DNA from 4 places in the Geodermatophilus sp. SYSU D00696 genome. Region 1 is predicted to be linked to each of the others. Evidence: riboswitches for the same ligand, from Rfam matches in the RefSeq annotation. Region 1 holds a riboswitch; each other region holds the start of a gene.
The links. Region 1 has a riboswitch for cyclic di-AMP ahead of ACI79O_RS08425 (C40 family peptidase). Riboswitches for the same ligand answer to the same signal wherever they lie in the genome.
Positions count from the first base shown of each region.

Region 2: another riboswitch for cyclic di-AMP. It lies ahead of ACI79O_RS21800 (NlpC/P60 family protein); the one in region 1 lies ahead of ACI79O_RS08425 (C40 family peptidase).
Region 3: another riboswitch for cyclic di-AMP. It lies ahead of ACI79O_RS00035 (hypothetical protein); the one in region 1 lies ahead of ACI79O_RS08425 (C40 family peptidase).
Region 4: another riboswitch for cyclic di-AMP. It lies ahead of ACI79O_RS06040 (transglycosylase family protein); the one in region 1 lies ahead of ACI79O_RS08425 (C40 family peptidase).

Region 1 is NZ_JBJGYY010000010.1:19,522-23,691, forward strand. Features, by position in the region: gene ACI79O_RS08405 (MBL fold metallo-hydrolase) at 1-554, shown strand, start outside; gene ACI79O_RS08410 (hypothetical protein) at 570-869, opposite strand; gene ACI79O_RS08415 (hypothetical protein) at 953-1,150, opposite strand; gene ACI79O_RS08420 (hypothetical protein) at 1,398-1,550, opposite strand; cyclic di-AMP (ydaO/yuaA leader) riboswitch at 1,905-2,056, shown strand; gene ACI79O_RS08425 (C40 family peptidase) at 2,069-2,590, shown strand; gene ACI79O_RS08430 (carbohydrate kinase family protein) at 2,647-3,561, shown strand; gene ACI79O_RS08435 (extracellular catalytic domain type 2 short-chain-length polyhydroxyalkanoate depolymerase) at 3,564-4,170, opposite strand, start outside.
Region 2 is NZ_JBJGYY010000049.1:14,773-18,942, reverse strand. Features, by position in the region: gene ACI79O_RS21805 (M48 family metallopeptidase) at 1-976, opposite strand, end outside; gene ACI79O_RS21800 (NlpC/P60 family protein) at 1,168-2,409, opposite strand; cyclic di-AMP (ydaO/yuaA leader) riboswitch at 2,426-2,604, opposite strand; gene ACI79O_RS21795 (hypothetical protein) at 2,765-3,079, opposite strand; gene ACI79O_RS21790 (NlpC/P60 family protein) at 3,192-4,170, opposite strand, start outside.
Region 3 is NZ_JBJGYY010000001.1:5,799-9,968, forward strand. Features, by position in the region: gene xylA (xylose isomerase) at 1-251, opposite strand, end outside; gene ACI79O_RS00030 (ROK family transcriptional regulator) at 355-1,587, shown strand; gene ACI79O_RS00035 (hypothetical protein) at 1,575-2,543, opposite strand; cyclic di-AMP (ydaO/yuaA leader) riboswitch at 2,797-2,950, opposite strand; gene ACI79O_RS00040 (DNA-directed RNA polymerase subunit alpha C-terminal domain-containing protein) at 3,078-3,674, opposite strand; gene ACI79O_RS00045 (protein kinase domain-containing protein) at 3,700-4,170, opposite strand, start outside.
Region 4 is NZ_JBJGYY010000006.1:92,274-96,443, reverse strand. Features, by position in the region: gene ACI79O_RS06050 (isochorismate synthase) at 1-372, shown strand, start outside; gene ACI79O_RS06045 (nucleotidyltransferase domain-containing protein) at 420-1,301, shown strand; gene ACI79O_RS06040 (transglycosylase family protein) at 1,366-2,478, opposite strand; cyclic di-AMP (ydaO/yuaA leader) riboswitch at 2,483-2,651, opposite strand; gene menD (2-succinyl-5-enolpyruvyl-6-hydroxy-3-cyclohexene-1-carboxylic-acid synthase) at 2,982-4,170, opposite strand, start outside.

The sequences.
Region 1 (4,170 bases):
GCCCGCCCGACGTCACCTTCACCGGCGCGCTGACCCTGCACCTCGGGGAGCGGGCGGTCGAGCTGCACGCGGTGGGCCCGGCGCACACGCGCGGCGACGTCGTCGTCTGGCTGCCCGGCGAGCGGGTGGCCTTCGCGGGCGACGTCGCCTTCGCCGGCGGCCAGCCGTTCCTCGCCGAGGGCAGCGTGGCCGGGTACCCGCGGGCGCTGGCCGCACTGCGGGCGCTGGAGCCGGAGGTGCTGGTGCCCGGGCACGGCCCGGTGTGCCGCGGGGACCAGGTCCCCCGGCTGCTCGACGACCTCGCCGGCTACGCGGCCTTCGTCGACGCGACGGCGCGCGAGGGGCACGCGGCGGGGTGGTCGCCGCTGGAGACCGCGCGCCGGCACGCGGGCAACCCCTACGCGGCGTGGCAGGAGTCCGAGCGGCTCGTGGGCAACCTGCACCGGGCGTACGCGGAGCTCGATGGCCGGCCCCACGGCGAGCGGCTGCCGCTGGCCGGCATCTGGCCCGACATGGTCGCTTTCCACGGCGGCCCCATCGGCTGCCGGGCCTGAGGGCGTCCCCGGCGGTCACGCCGGCGCGGGGGCACCGTCCAGGCACCGCCGGGCCGCTGGGCGCATCCCGAGTCCCGCGAGGATCCCCCCGGCCCGGCACCGGCGCTCGCGGGCGCGCTCGCGCAACAGGGCGCCGAGCGCGGCGTTGACCGACCGGTCGGCGCGGCGCTCGAGGAACTCCGCCGTCGCCAGGTGGGTCGCTGCCCGCCGCAGTGCCTCCACGTGCTCGAGCCGCTCCTGCGGTCGACTTCCGGTCGGGGACCCGGCGGTCCCGTCCGCGCCCGCTGCAGCGCTGGTCGTGCTCGTGGTCGTCATCGCGTCCCTCGCCTCCGTCGGTCCCCGCATCTGTGGAGACGCCGGAAGGCGGCGGGGATGACGCGGCGCGGGGAACGAGGCGGTCAGCTGCCGGGGAAGCCCGGGCGGTCGCCGGTGCCCATCCCGCTCTCACCGGCGCGGGGCGACTGGTCGGGCGCGGCGCCCACCTCGGCGTCCTCGTCGTCGTGGACGGGGCGCTCGCCGGGCAGCACGTCGTCGTCCTGCCCGGAGCGGTCGTTCGTGCCGCCGTACGGCCGTCCGGTCATCGAGCCCTCGGTCACTGCGGACCTCCTCCGCCGAGCACCGACCGGCCGGCTGGGCTCACCCCGGTCGGTGCCGGGGTGCCCGGCCGGCCGGCTGCGGAAACCGTCGCCCCGAGACGCGGTGTGCCGGCTGATCCCGTGCTCTGCCGGCTCGATCACGCCCGCAGAGCGCCGGGAGAGCCGGCAATGGGGCGGCAACCAGCGCGAGAAGCACCGCGCCCCCCGTCCCGGAGCGGGACGGGGGGCGCGGTAGGGCGTCGGTCGGTCAGTAGGCCCGGCCGCTCGTGCCGCCCTTCTTGTTCTTGTTCTGGAAGTCGCGGACGAACTGCTTGATCTTCGCCTGGTTCTGCGGCTTCTGGAGCTCCTGCACCACCTTGGCGGCGACGCCCGAAGCCACGAGCTTCCTCAACATCCCCACGGGGTCCTCCTCCTGTCGGCTCCTGTCCCGTTGCCCCGTCAACGCGCGGGGCAACCGTGGGGATCCCGGCCTTTCACCCGTTCCACCGGTGGCGGGCCGCTGACGGGGCGTACGGACGCACCGTTGCGTCCTTTCTCGTCCCGTCCGGCGTGTCGGCGCCCGACCGGGTGCCGCCGCGTGTCCAGGACCTGGGCGTGCCCGGTGGTCGCGCTGGCGTGTCGGGTCCGGGAGGCCAGTCAAATCCGCAGGTCCGCGCCGGGCGTGGCGCCGCGTTCCGTCGGTTGAGGGCCCCCTGACCCCTCCCTACCGTCGTCGCCGGTCCGCCAGGGTCCTTCGTCGCGCCCCGTGCGACACCTGGTGGCCACGCCGAACCGGGTGCCGGAATCAGCCGGCAGCCCGGGCCGGGGACCCACTGCAGCACTGGGGTGGAGCGCGACTCGTCGCGCCGGGCGACTCCTCCGTCCGAACCCGTCAGCTAACCCGGTAGGCGGTCGCGGAGAACAGGAGAACCGTCGTCCATGACGACTGCACGCACGTCCACCGCTCGTCGCTCGTTCCGCGGCATCGCCGTCGCGGCCATCGCCGGAGCCGGCATCGTCCTCTCGCCCCTCCCGGCCTCGGCTGCCGCGGGCGGTGGTGGTGGCACCGCGACCGGGACGGTGGCCGCCGCGCCGGCGCCTGCGCCCACCGGCGCGGCCCAGGTCGCCGTCGACACCGCGCTCGCCCAGGTCGGTGACCGGTACGTCTACGGCGCCACCGGGCCGGACTCCTTCGACTGCTCGGGCCTGACCAGCTTCGCCTACAAGGCGGCCGGCGTCTCGATCCCGCGCACGTCGAAGGCCCAGTCGACCTTCGGCACCGCGGTGGCGAAGGCCGACCTCCAGCCCGGTGACCTGGTGTTCTTCTACAGCCCGGTGTCGCACGTGGGCATGTACATCGGCAACGGCCAGATGGTCCACGCCTCGACCGCCAGCAAGCCGGTGGCCGTCGTCGACCTCGACTCGATGCCGAGCTACGCGGGCGCCCGCCGGGTCGCCTGACGCACGTCGCGGAACGGTGCCCCGGCCGGGCCCTCCGGCCGGGGCACTCTCGTGTCGTGGTGCACGAGGACGGTCCCCGGTGGCCCCGCCGCGCCGGCTCCGGACCGGTGGTGGCGGTGGGCAAGCTCGTCGCCGACCAGCTGCTGGAGCTCACCGCTCCGCTGGTGGTCGGGAGCCAGCAGCGGGTGGCCCGGACGACGACGGCGGGCGGGGCGCCGGCCAACGTGACGGCGAACCTGGCCCGTCGCGGCACCCCGGCGCGGTTCGCGGGCTGGGCCGGGGCCGATCCGCTCGCGGACACGGTGCTCGCCGGACTGGCCGGGCGCGGGGTGGAGACGGCGGTGGTCCGCCGTGGCCGCACTCCCCTGTCGACGGTGCTCGTCCACCCCGACGGCGAGCGCACGCTGCTCACCGACCGCGGCGAGGGCGGGCTCGAGCCGGACGACGTCCGCGCCGCGTGGCTCGCCGGCGCGGCCGCCGTCCACCTCGACGGCTACGACCTGTTGCCTGGCCGTTTCCCGGACGCGCTCCGGGCAGCTGCCTCGCTCGCCCGGGACGCCGGCGTGCCGGTCACCGTCGACGTGGCGGCCGCGACGCGGATCGAGCGCCACGGGGCCGACGCGTACCGGGAGCTGCTCGTGGCGCTGCGGCCGGACGTCCTGTTCTGCAACGCCGTCGAGGCCGCGGTGCTGGGATTGGACGGCGACCGGCCCGCGTGGGCGCCGGCACTGGTCCTCGTGCACGCCGGCGCCCGGCCCACCCGGGTGCTCACCGCGGCGGGTGCGTGGCAGGTGCCGGTGGAGCCCCTGCCGGAGGGACGGCTCCGCGACACCACCGGCTGCGGGGACGCCGTCGCCGCCGGGGTGCTGGCCGGCTGGCGGGCGGGGGCGCCGGTCCTGGACGCGGTCCGCGCCGGCCACGAGGTGGCCGCGGTGGTCGCGGGTGTGGTCGGGGCCCAGCCGCCGCCCTGAGGTCAGCCGCCGAGGGCGCTCACCATGGCCATCACGGTCGCCATCTGCGGGCCGCGCTTGGTCGCGTAGTCGACGTCGCCGGGCCCGAGGTAGCCCCACCAGTCCCAGCAGCCCTTGGGGTTGCCCAGGGTGGCGTCGGGCCGGGCCTGCGGATACAGGACGACGAAGCGGTTGGTGTCGGCGTAGGCGTTGAGGTTGGACAGGTCGACGAAGGTGCGACCGATCTGCTCGGCGGTCTGCTGGCACCCGTGCAGTGCCACGACGACCCGACAGCCGGCGGTCGGCCTGGTGCAGTCGCGCGGGGTGTAGAGGTAGCCGGTCGACCCCATGCCGATGGCGGCCGCGCCGGTGCGGGTGACGTCGCCGATGCCCGGCGAGGCGGGGACCGCGTACGGGTCCTGGGAGAACTCGGTGACGGTGCCGCGCGGCTTGCCGGTGTTCGGTGCCTGCACCGAGCCGAACAGCACGCGCAGCGACTCGGCCTGGGCGTCGTAGGGCGAGCAGTTGTTGACGTACGGCGCTCCGGTGGCCCCGCAGGCCACCGGCCCGAGCGGGCTGATCCAGCCGTGGCCGGCCGCGATCGTGGACTGGTAGGTCAGCGGCACGCCG
Region 2 (4,170 bases), on a different contig from region 1:
AGTCCGCGCCCGCGCGGCGCAGCAGCGCCGGCCGGGACAGCAGCCACCCCAGCAGTGCCACCGCCGCGGCCGCGCCGAGGGCGCCCAGCAGCGTGCCGGTCAGGACGTCGTCGGCGGCGACGTGCCCGAGCTCGTGGGCGACGATCGACTCGATCTCGTCGTCGGGGACGTCGGCGAGCAGGGTGTCGTAGACGACGACGCGGCGGGTGGACCCGAACCCGGACACGTAGGCGTTCAGCCGCGTCGTCCGGCGCGAGGCGTCGGCGACCAGGACGTCCTCGACCGGGTTGCCGCTCTCCTCGGCGAGCTGGAGCAGGTCGGTGCGCAGCTGTCCGGCCGGCAGCGGCTCGAAGCGGTTGAACGCCGGCTCGATGACCACCGGGTAGAGGAACGAGCCGGCCACCACGAGCCCCGCCGCGCCGGCTGCCGCCCACGCCCACCAGGTGCGCGGCGCCCGGCGGGCCAGCCACACCAGGGCGAGCAGGGTGAGCGCGGTCAGGCCGGCGTCGATGGCGGTGGAGACCGCGACGTCGCGCAGCCACAGCCCCCAGGACCGGGTCGACAGGCCGTAGCGGTGCCGCACGACCTCGCCGTAAGCCGACAGCGGCAGCGTGACCAGCCGGCCGGCGACCACCAGCGCGACCGTGCCGAGGAGCAGCGTGAGCGGCCAGCGCCCACCCACGGGACGGCCGACCGCGGTGACCAGCCGGCTGCCCAGGCGCGTGAGGCCGAGCAGCGCCGAGACGGTGAGGCCGAGCAGCAGGCCCACCAGCGAGGCGGGGCGGACCGCGGCGGCGAAGGCCTCGGCCCGGCGCACCACCTCGGCGGGCAGCCCGGCGTCGGCGCTGAGCGGCGTCGCGCCACCGGGCGGGGTGGGCAGCACCGTCCAGGGCGTCCGGACGGCGACGACGACCACGAACGCCGCACCGAGAACGAGCGCGACCAGCAGGGCGGCGCGGGAGGCGGTCCGGTTCACCCGCCCGCCCAGCTCACGCGGCCGATCCTAGGCGGACCGGCCCGCCCGGCCGCCCCGGTCCCCGGACCCGGCACCGGCCACGACGAGGGCCGGTGACCCGTGAGGGTCACCGGCCCTGGCGACGTGCTGGGTTGGCCATCCCCCAGGGGCCCGCCGCGAGCGTCCGAACGGCGGGGGGAGGGGTCCTTCCGTCAGGCGATGCGGCGCATGGCGGTGATGCCGCTCATCGAGTCGACGGACACCACCTTGACCGGCACGCCGGAGGTCGAGGCGTGCACCATCTGGCCGCCGCCGATGTACATGGAGACGTGGCTGACCGGGCTGTAGTAGAAGATCAGGTCGCCCGGCTGCAGCTCCGACCGCGAGACGGCGGTGCCCATCTGCGACTGCATCCGGCTGGAGTGCGGCAGGCTGATCCCGGCCGCCGCGTAGGCGTACTGGGTCAGGCCCGAGCAGTCGAAGGCGTTCGGCCCGCCGGCGCCCCACACGTAGGGGTCGCCCACCTGCGCCAGCGCCGTCTGCACCGCCACCTGCGCGGCGCCGCTATACCCACCCGCGGGGGCCGCCGGAGCCGGGGCGGCCGCCGCCGGAGCCGCCGCCGCCGGAGCCGCCGCGGCCGGAGCCGCCGCCGCGGGAGCCGCGGGAGCCGCAGCCGCCGGGGCGGCCGCCGCGGGAGCAGCCGCTGCGGCCGCCGCCTCGGCCGCGGCGTCGGCGGCGGCCTCGGCCTCGGCGGCGAGCGCCTGCTGCCGCGCGGCCTCGGTCAGCGCCTCGAACTGGGCCTCGTAGTCGGCGATGTCGGCCTCGAGCCGCTCCTCCTGGGCGTCGAGCTCCTCGAGCGTGGCCTCCGCATCGGCCCGGGCGGCGTCGGCCTCGCGCTGCGCCTCCTCCGCCGCGGTGGCGGCCTCGCCGACCTGCGCGAGCACGTCGGTGGTGTGGCCGGAGATGTGGTCGAGGGTGGCCAGCGAGCTGACGAACTCGTCGGCCGAGTCGCTGGTCATCAGCAGGTCCAGCTGGGCGAAGGTGTCGTTGCTGCTGGTCCAGGCACTGCGGGCGACCTGGCGGATCTGCCCGTCGAGGTCCTGCAGCCGGGAGCGGGCGTCGCCGAGGGCCCGCTCGGCGGCCTCGGCGGCGGCCTGCTGGCGGGAGAGGACCTCGCGGGCCTCGTTGACCTGCTCGCTGACCGCCTCGAGCCGGCGGCCGGCGTCGGCGGCGAGCTCGGCGGCCTGCTCGGGGGTGGCGGCCCGCTCGGGGTCGGCGACCGCGGTGCCGGGCACGAGGGCCACGGTCAGGGCGGCGGCGGTGCCGACCAGCGCGACCCGGCCGAGGAGCCGGCGCGGTGAGCGGCGGTGCGGGCCGGCGACGCGGGCGGTCGCGGGTGCGGAGGAGGTGGACTGTGCGCAGGCATGCCCCGGGCAGGGGCGGGGGGTCGCCACGGGCGGCGGCTCTCCGTTCTTCCTCAGCAACCGCCTACCGAGTTAGCTGACGGGTTCGGGCTGGGAAGACGTGCCCTATCAGGCGTGCGCCGGCGGGCCGGTGCACGCGAGAACTCACCCCAGTGCTGCGGTGGGTCCCCGGCTCACCTCGCGCGCACCCGCAGGCGGCGTCCGGTGACTCGGCGGTGACCGGCCGAGGTCACCTCGCGTCAGGTGACGACCACCCGGCCGGACGCGGTCACAGTACGGACGTGATGAGTTTGTGACAAACGGGACCCCTGCTGACTGTGAGAACACGCACAGTGAGCAGTAGCGCCCACTCCGGTGTGTACCCGTTCGGGCGTCGACCTGCGCCTCAGCCGGTGCGGCGCCGTCCGCCGGGACGCTCCCCGCGCGCCGGGCGGTGACGCAACGGAGGCACCAGGCCGACCTCCGCCAGCGCCCGCACGGCGCGCCGCTCGACGTCGTCGAACTCCACGACCACGCCCGACGGCGGGGGCACCGCGTCCCCGGCGGCCGGCCCGGTCGCCCGCGCGGCCGGGACCGGCGGCACCGGCAGCAGCACGGGCCCGGTGCCCCTCTCCGCCGGCGGCGCACCCAGCAGGACGGTGACGACGCAGTCGGCGCAGCCGGTGCCGCGCACGGTGCAGGTGTCGCAGTCGATGAGCATGGCCGTGTCCCCCCTCCGGTGCCCCGGGCCGCCCCGGGTGCCGGGCCGCGGTCGGGACGGGTCTCCCTGTCGGTTGCTCCGCACGCTAGGGACGGCCACCGACAGTCCCGGCTCAGCTGCCCGCGAACTCCCAGTGCCAGGGCTCCTCGCGGCCGTTGCCCGGGTCCGCCCAGGTGGGGTGCAGCCAGCCGAAGCGGCCGGCGTTGGCCACCATCCAGGCGTACTGCGGGGTGCCGAAGGTCTCGATGCCGCCGCACAGGTCGACCGCCAGCCCCCAGCCGTGGTTGCTCGTCCCCGGGACCGCGGCCAGGGCCGGTTTCTCGCCGTAGAGCCGGACCTGGCCGGCGTAGGTGCGGTAGGAGTCGGTGATGCAGACCGGCCGGCCGAACTCCGCCTCGAACGCCGCGCTCATCGCCCGGTAGGCCGCGGCGGCGTCGCAGCGCAGCGCGTGCCCGCCCACGCCGAGGGGGCACAGCGCGCTGGGCGGGACGAGGCCGTTGGGGTACCCGCCCCAGGCGCGGGTCCCGTCGAAGCTGGGCGGGTACACGGTGTTGCCGCACTCCACCCGCAGCGCACCGCCCGAGGGCCCCGGCGCGGCCACCTCGGGGCGAGTGCCGAGGGCCGGCCGGCCCACGTGCAGCACCTGGTCGGCGGGCAGCCGGCGGACGACGACCGCGCCGGCCCGCCCGTCGGCGGCCAGCATCGTCTCCCGGTCCAGCGCGATGCCGACGTGGCCGAGCCCCGACTCGGGCGTCCCGAGGAACACCAGGTCGCCGGGCAGCACGTCGGCCGGGTCGACCGGCACCGTGACGGCGTACAGCCCGGCCTGGTCGGCGGGCAGGTCGACGCCCGCGGCGCCGTAGACCGTGGAGACCAGCGAACCGCAGTCCCAGGAGTCCGGGCCGGCCGTCCCCGGCGCGTAGGGCTGCCCCAGCGTGTCCATCGCCGCGCTGACGGCGGCCACCGTCTCGGCGGGCAGCACCAGCAGCGACGTCGGCTCGCGCGGGAACTGGGCGGCGCCCCGCTGGGCGCCCCCCGCGGCGTCCCCGACCGGGACCAGCCCGGCCGGCAGGCCGGCCGCGGGGGCGGCC
Region 3 (4,170 bases), on a different contig from region 1:
AGGCCGGTGTCGGCCAGCGCCTGCTTGAAGCGCTCGATGGTCTTGGCGCGCTGGTCGTCGTCGCTGCCGAACGGGATCACGTCGTCGTCGTGGAAGGTGACGCCGTAGGCGCCCAGCTCGGCGAGCTTCTCGACGGACTCGACCGGGTCGATCGCCGGACGGGTCGCGTCACCGAAGGGGTCGCGGGCCGGCCAGCCGACCGTCCACAGACCGAAGGTGAACCTGTCCTCACGGGTGGGCTGCAGGGGCATGGGGATCCTTCCGCCGGGCACCGGGGCGCTCGTCCGGGTGACGCGGGCCACCGCTTTTGTGCTGCGGTAGAACATAAACGATCCACCCGGCTAACCTCAACCCGTGTCCGACGGCCGCGTCCTCACCGGTGCCCGGCAGTCGACGCTGCGGGCGACCAACCTGGCGCTGGTCCTGCGCGCGGTGTGCGCCGACCCCGGCGAGCTGTCGCGGGCCGGCGTCGCGGCGGCGCTGGGCACCACGCGCGGCACGGCGTCCCGGCTGGTCGACGACCTGGTCGCCGGCGGCCTGCTCGACGAGGTCGAGCGCGGGCCGGCGTCGCGCCGGGGCCGGCCGGCCACCCCGCTGGCACCGGGGTCGGGGCCGGCGGGGCTGGGCATGCAGGTCGACGCCGGGCTGGTCGCGGTCCGGGTGGTCGACCTGCGCGGGCGGACGGTCGCCGAGCGGCTGCACGAGGAGGACCTGCGCGGCAGCGACCCGGTCGCCACGCTGGACCGGCTCGGCCGGCTGGGCGCCGAGGTGCTCGGGTCGCTGCCCGCCGGTGTGCGGGTGGTGGGCGCCGGGCTCGCGCTGCCCGGCCTGGTCGACGCCGGGCGGGGCCTGCTGCTGCGGGCGCCCAACCTCGGCTGGTCGCGGGTGCGCCCCGCCGACGTGCTGGCCGACCTGCTCCCCGACGGGCTGGTCCCGGTGCTCGGCAACGAGGCCGACCTCGCCGCGCGCTGCGTCGCGCAGAGCGCCCCGGGCCGGCCGGGGCCGCACCGGGACTTCGTCTACCTGTCGGGGCAGATCGGCATCGGCGGGGCCGCGGTGCTCGGCGGCCGGGTGATGACCGGCAGCTCGGGCTGGGCCGGCGAGATCGGCCACGTCTGCGTCGACCCGGCCGGGCCGGACTGCCCGTGCGGGTCGACCGGGTGCCTGGAGCGCTACGCCGGCCGGCTGGCGCTGCTGGCCGCCGCCGGGGTGCCCGCCGACGCCGGCCCCGCGGAGCTGCGGGCCCGCGCCGAGGCCGGCGACCCCGGCGCCCGCCGCGCGCTCGACCGCGCGGCGTGGGCGCTGGGCGTCGCGCTGGCCGGGGTGGTCAACGTGCTCGACATCCCCACGGTGGTGCTCGGCGGTCACCTCGCCGAGCTGACCGACCTGCTGCGCCCGGGGCTGGAGGAGCACCTGGCCCGGCGGGTGCTCTCGGCCCGGTGGCGCCGGCCGTTCGTGGCGGCGGGCGGCGCCGTGCCGGCCGCGGGGGCGACCGGCGCGGCGCTGCGCGCGCTCGACGCGGTGCTCGAGGACCCGGTGCGCTGGCTGGCGCCCGCGGCGCGGGAGGTCGCGGCTCAGCCCACGTAGTTGACGTGCACGTGGTCGTAGTGGTTGGCCGTGACGCCGCCCCGGTCGGCCATGGTCGACCACGAGCCACCCGGCGAGGAGAGCATCCGCTGCTCCCAGATGAGGTAGTCGACGCCGAGCTCGTCCCAGTGCTCGACGTGGTACTGCACGATCGCGTCGCCGAGGGCGGCGTCGGTCAGCACCATGTAGTCCAGCGCCAGGCCGGAGGGGTGCCCGCCCGGGTCGGCCGCGCTCGCGCGGGTGCCGCCGAGGGTGATCGACGCGGCGCCGGGGACGTTGCTGACCACGGCGTCGGCGGCGGCCTGCACCACCGAGCGCACCGGGCCCGAGGTGTTGGTGATCCGGGCGACGCGGGAGGCCGTGGTCCCCGACGACGAGGACGAGGCCGACGACGAGGCGGCCGGGGAGGACGCCGCCTCCGACCCGCCGGACTCCCCCTCGGCCTCCTCCGCCGCCGCCTGCGCCTCCGCGGCCTCCGCGGCGGTCTGGGCCTCCGCGGCCGCGGCCGCCTCGGCGGCGGCCCGCTCGGCGGCGGCCTGCGCCTCCGCGGCGGCCTGCGCCTCGGCGGCGAGCCGCGCGGCCTCGGCCGCCTGCGCGTCGCGCACGGCCTGGTCGGCACCGGCCTGCGCCTGTGCGGCGGCGGTCTCGGCGGCCTCGCGGCTGCCGCGGCTGGCCGCCAGCTCCTCGAGCACCTGCAGGTCCTGCGGCTGCACCTGCGGGACCTCGGTCGCGGTGCCGGTCTGCGCGGGCAGGCCCAGCGCCTGGGCGACGGTCACGGTCTCCGACGTCCCCGCCTGCGCCTCGGCGGCCGGGTCGGGGCCGACCAGCACGTTGGCCACCAGCGCGCCGGCGGCGGCGACGCCGAGCAGCAGCGCGGGGCGGCGGACGGGGGCGCGGCGGGACCGGCGGGCGGCGCCGGCGGCGGGCCGCGGGATCTCGGCGGTGGGGGCGTCCATCGGGGGGAGGTGCTCCAGGGGTACGGGCACGGCGCGGCCGGCGGCGGCGCCGTGGAGGGGTGCGGGGCAGTGGGCGGCACCGGCCGTCGGGGCGACGCGGGCGCACCGGCGGGCACCACCCGAGGAGCTCGGGTGGGCGCGGTGCGGCGTCGGGACGGCCGGGCGCGGTCAGATGCGGGAGCGCACCCGGGTGCGGCGGAGCCGGCGGGGTGGTGCGGTCGTGCTGCAGAAGCGCGCCATCCGGCGGGCTCTCCGTTTCTCCCGTGGGCCGCCTACCGGGTCAGCTGACGGGTTCGGGCGGGAAGCAGCCCTACCCGCGGCCGGACGGTGTCCGGCGGGCGGGATTCACCCCAGTGGTGCGGTGGGTCCCCGGCTCGCCCGGGAGGGCGACTCGGCGGCATCCGTCCGGACTCCCCGGACGGGGACTGACGGCCGGTCGGACGGCGGCCACGGTAACCGTCGTTACCGCACCGTGACAATCCCGCGGCGGCGGAGCGTGACGAGCATCGCGTGTCGCGGCGGCGTGTCGGGCCGTCAGGCGCCGAGCAGCCGCCGCAGCCAGTCGACCTGGGTGCGCACCGACCACAGCGCGAGGCGGCCGGGCACGGTCACCGCGGCGCGGGCCACCCGCACCCCGAGCCGCACCAGGTCGGCGTACTCGGCCGGCCGGGGTGCAGGCGCCGGGCGGGCGGCGCGGCGCGGGGCGGACGCGGGCGGGGCCGCCTCCGCCTCGGGCTGCGGACCGGGCGCCGTCCCCTGCTCCGGCGCGGGGGCCCCGGGCACCAGCAGGTCGAGGCCGCTGCGCCGGCGGGGGTCCCGCAGCGAGGCGAAGGAGGGGATCTCCGGCGCGTCGGGCGCCCCGTCGTCCTCGGCCGGCAGCGACAGCTGCCCGTCGCGCGCCGCCGTCCCCGATCGGGGCAGCGGCGTGGGCGGCTCCGGCACGACGCGGCGGATCGCCGTCACCAGGCCCGCGCCCAGCCCGGGCACGGCGGCGAGCTCACGGCGGCTGAGGGCGGCGAGCGCGGCGACGTCGGTGATGCCGGCGCGGGTCAGCGCGGTGACTGCCCGGGTGGGCAGGCCCAGCGTCTCGATCGTCCCCGCCGGAGCGTCCCCCGGTGACCTGGTCGGCATGGCGGAGGACCCTAACCGCCCGCGGTCAGCCGGCCGCACCCGTGTCGGGAGCCGCGCTGCCCCCGTCGGGTGCCGACGACGTCGCCGACCCCGGGGACGTCGCGCCCGACGACCCCGACGGCGCGGGCTCCGAGGGCTCGCTCGGGGCGGGCTCCGACGGCTCGCTCGGGGCCGCCCCGGTCGGGTCGGTCGGGGCCGGCTCGGTCGGGGCGCTGTCCGAGGGCGCCGGCTCGGTCGGCGCGGGCCCGGTGGGGTCGGTCGGGGCCGGCTCGGTCGGGACGCTGTCCGAGGGCGCGGGCTCGGACGGGGCGGGCTCCGAGGACACCGCGTCCGAGGGGGCCGCGTCGGAGGGGGCCGCGTCGGAGGGCGCGGGCTCGGCCGGCGCGGGCTCGGCCGGCGCGGGCTCGGGGGACGCTGCGTCCGGGGACACGGCGGCGTCCGACGGTCCCGGTTCCGCGGGCGCGGGCTCGGCCGGCGCGGGCGCGGCCGGGCCGGA
Region 4 (4,170 bases), on a different contig from region 1:
CACCTGGCCACCGACGTCACCGGCACGCAGCGGCGCTCGGGCGCGCGCGGCCGCGCCGGGCTGCTGGAGCTGGTCGAGGCGGTGCACCCGACCGCCGCGGTGGGCGGCACGCCGCCCGACGTGGCCACCGCGCTGATCGCCGAGCTCGAGGGCATGGACCGCGGCCGCTACGCCGGACCGGTCGGCTGGCTCGACGCCCGCGGCGACGGTGAGTTCGGCCTGGCCCTGCGCTGTGCCCGGCTCGGCGAGGACGACCCGTGCACCGCGCGGCTGTTCGCCGGGTGCGGCATCGTCGCGGGCTCCGACCCCGCGGCCGAGCTCGCCGAGACCCAGTCGAAGTTCGCCGCGTTCCAGGCCGCCCTGGAGAGCTGAGCCGGAAACGGGTCGGCGGCCGGCGTCCGGGCTGGTTGGGTGGCCCGGTGACCGCCGTCCCGACCATCGCCGGCGACCGCTCCCTCCCGTCGCCCTTCGACCACCCGCACGCCTCGGCGCGGGCGCGGGAGATCGCCGAGCAGGGGACGATCCTCCGCGCGCAGGTGGGGTCCGGCGTGCACGGCACGTCGGTGACGGGGCAGGACGACCGCGACGAGATGGGCATCTGCCTCGAGCCGCCCGAGTACGTCACCGGCACCGCGCGCGTGCCCGCCGGGCTCTCGACGCCGGTGACCGTGCCGTTCGAGCAGTACCACCGGCACACCGCGTGGGACCGCCCCGGCGGGCTCGCCAACCGGTCGGGCGCCGGCGACCTCGACGTCGTGGTGTACGCGGCGCGGAAGTGGGCGCGGCTGGCGCTGGGCGGCAACCCCACCGTCCTGCTGCTGCTGTTCGTGCCCGACGAGGAGGTCGTCGTCCGCGACGCCGCGGGCGCGGACCTGGTGGCGCACGCCGACCGGTTCGTCTCCCGCGTGGCCGCCGACCGCTTCCTCGGCTACCTGAGGGGCCAGCGGGCGGCGATGACCGGCGCAGCCGGCGCGCACACGAACCGCCCTGGACTCGTCGCCGCGCACGGGTTCGACGTCAAGTACGCGATGCACGCGCTGCGGCTGGGCATCCAGGGGGTGGAGTTGCTGACGACCGGCCGGATCACCCTGCCGGTGCCCGAGCCCCACCGCACGTACCTGCGGAGCATCCGCCGGGGCGAGGTACCGCTGGCCGAGGTGGTCGCCGCGGTCGACGACGCCGAGGCCCGGCTGCTGGCGCTGCGCGACAGCCCGGCGGTGCCGGCCGCGCCCGACCGCGCCTGGGTGGACGCGTGGCTGCACCGCTCGTACCTCGCCCACTGGACGGCTCGCGGCCGCTGACCGGTCCGACGACGAGGGCCCCGGCCGCTGGGCAGCGGCCGGGGCCCTCGTCGGGGGGTGAGGATCAGCCCACGTAGTTCACGTGCACGTGGTCGTGGTGGTTCGCGGTCACGCTGCCGCGGTCGGCCATCGCCTTCCACGCGCCGTCGGGCGAGGTCAGGATCCGCTGCTCCCAGATGACGTACTCGACGCCGAGCTCGTCCCAGTGGTCGACGTGGTACTGGGCGATGGCGTCACCGAGGGCGTTGTCGGTCATGACCATGTAGTCCAGCGCCAGGCCCGACGGGTGCCCGTTCGGGTCGACCGCGCTCCCGCGCGTACCGCCGAGGGTGATGTCGGCGGCGCCCGGCACGTTGCTCACGACGGCGTTCGCGGCGGCCTGCACGACCGCCTTGACCGGGCCGGCGCTGTTGGTGATCGACGCGATCGCGGAGGCGACCTGCGGGGCGACCTCGGCCAGCGGGGCCACCGCGGGCGCGGGGGCGGACTCGCCGGCGGAGGCGGTCGCGGCGGGGGCCTCCGGGGCCGGAGCGGCCTGGGCCGGGGCCGCGCCGCTGACGGCGAGCACCTGACCGGGGTAGATCCGGTTCGGGTTGCTGCCGATGACGTCGACGTTGCGCTCGTAGAGCTCGCGCCAGCCCTGCTGGTGGGCGGCGGCGATCTTCTTCACGGTGTCGCCCCAGCGGACGGTGTAGTCCTCGGTGGCGGCGTCGTCGGCGTGGTCGTGGGAGTGACCGGCCTCCGCGGCCGGGGCGGGTGCCTCGGCGGCGGGAGCGGGGGCGGCGGGCGCCTCGGCGGCGGCCGCGGTGGTGCCCTCGGTCAGGTACTTGCCGCAGCTCGGCCAGGCGCCGATGCCCTGGCCCTCGAGGACGCGCTCGGCGATCTCGATCTGCTGGGCCGGGGTGGCCAGGTCGGCGCGGGCGGCGAGCTCGGTGCCGCCGAAGCCGGCCCAGGTGGACTGGCTGAACTGCAGGCCACCGTAGTAGCCGTTGCCGGTGTTGATGCTCCAGTTGCCGCTGGACTCGCACTGGGCGACGTCGGTCCAGTCGTGGCTGGTGGAGGCGGAGGCCGGGGAGCTGAGGACGCCGAGACCGACGACGGTGGCGCCGGCGGCGACAGGGGCCCGGGCGATGACCTTCTTGGTGCGGACGTAGCGGGGTGCGCGGTGCTTGGGCATGGTGATGATCTCCCGATCACCGCCGGCGAGGTGAGCTGTCGGGTTCGGGCGATCGGTGCCCGGCCGCGGTCCGCGGCTTCACCCCGAGGCGCGTTCGGGTCCGGCCCCCGTGGGCCGTCGCGCGCCGGAAGTGGGTCCCCCACCCCTGCCCTGGGTGTTGGTGTGGACGACCGGTGGGCAGGGTTTGGCGGACCGGCGCCGCGCTCCGTTCTGCTGAGCGCAGCCAAAAAGCTACCTACGGTCATGGCAACTGTCGCTGTGTCGCCGGTCACACTGCGATTAGGAGGGGACACGTGGGGTAGCGCGTGACGCCGCCGTGACCAACCGACCGCCTGCGGCGCCGGCGGGCCGGGAGTGGGGAACGCGCTGGTCACCGGCGACTCGCCCCCCGGTCCGCGTGGTCCGGCGCGGCCCCGGCGACCGGCCCCCCGGGACCCTGCGGGCACGTCGCTCGTGATGGACGCCACGGGACGGACCGGTCCTCCACCGCCCGTCCCGCCCGGTCAGCCGAGGGCGTGGGCGGCGGCGTCCCGGAGCGCGACGGCGAGGTCGGCCTCGGCGCGCTGGTCGGTGCGGACGACGACGACCCGCGGCCCGCCCGCCGCCAGCGCGGCCGGCAGCTCGCCGGCCGAGGAGACCGCCGTCGCCGTCCAGCCCAGCGCCTGCGCGACCGCTGCCAGGTCGCGCCCGTGCGGCGTCCCGAACACCCGCCGGTAGTCGCGCGCGTACGCCGCCCGGCCGGGCTCGAGCTGGGCGAAGATCCCGCCGCCGTCGTTGTCCGGGACGACGAGCGTGAGGTCCGGACGCGGCTCGCCCTCGCCGGTGAGCAGGCCCTGCAGGTCGTGCAGGAACGTCAGGTCGCCCAGGAGCGCCACCGTCGGGCCGCCGTGCGCCAGCGCCGCCCCGACCGCGGTCGAGACGGTCCCGTCGATGCCGGCCACCCCGCGGTTGGCCAGCACGGCGACGTCGCCGCGCGGCACGGCGAGGCGGTCGACGTCGCGCACCGGCGTCGAGGAGCCGAGCACCAGCAGCGCCCCGGCCGGCAGCGCGGCGACGACGTCGCGGGCCAGGCGGGCGGCGGTGAGGCCCGGCGCCGCGTCGAGCAGCGCGTCGACGGCGGTCCCGACGCGGGCGGCGGCGTCGGACCACGCCCCGGCCCACGCCCCGGCCCGGTTCCCGGCCCGGCCGGGGTCCGACGGCGGCCCGGCGGGCGGGGCGGCCCGCGAGACCAGCGCGCTCGACCGGCCCGCGTCGGGCCAGCGCGGGGTCGCCGCGACCGTCTCGACCCGCACCCGCGGGTCGGCGAGCAGCGCCGACACCGGCCGCGACAGCGTGGGCCGGCCGACCACCACGACCCGCTCGGGCCGGTGCGTGTCCAGCCAGGCGGGGACGCCGAGCAGCAGCGCCCCGCCGCGGACGGCGTCGCCGGTCCACGCGCCGCCGCTGGGCTCGGCGACCACCGGCCAGCCCGAAGCAGCGGCCCCGGCGGCCCAGGCCCGGCCGGCCGCGGGTGGTCCGTCGCCGGCCACCACGAGGGTGCGCGGCCCGTCCCCGACCGGACCGGCCGGGACGGGCGCGGGCGCCCCGGCCGTCCACGGGGCACCGCCGGCGCGACCGGCCCACGGGCCATCGAGCGGGCCGGGCTCCCCGTCGGGCAGCAGCGGGTCCCGGAAGGACAGGTTCAGCTGCACG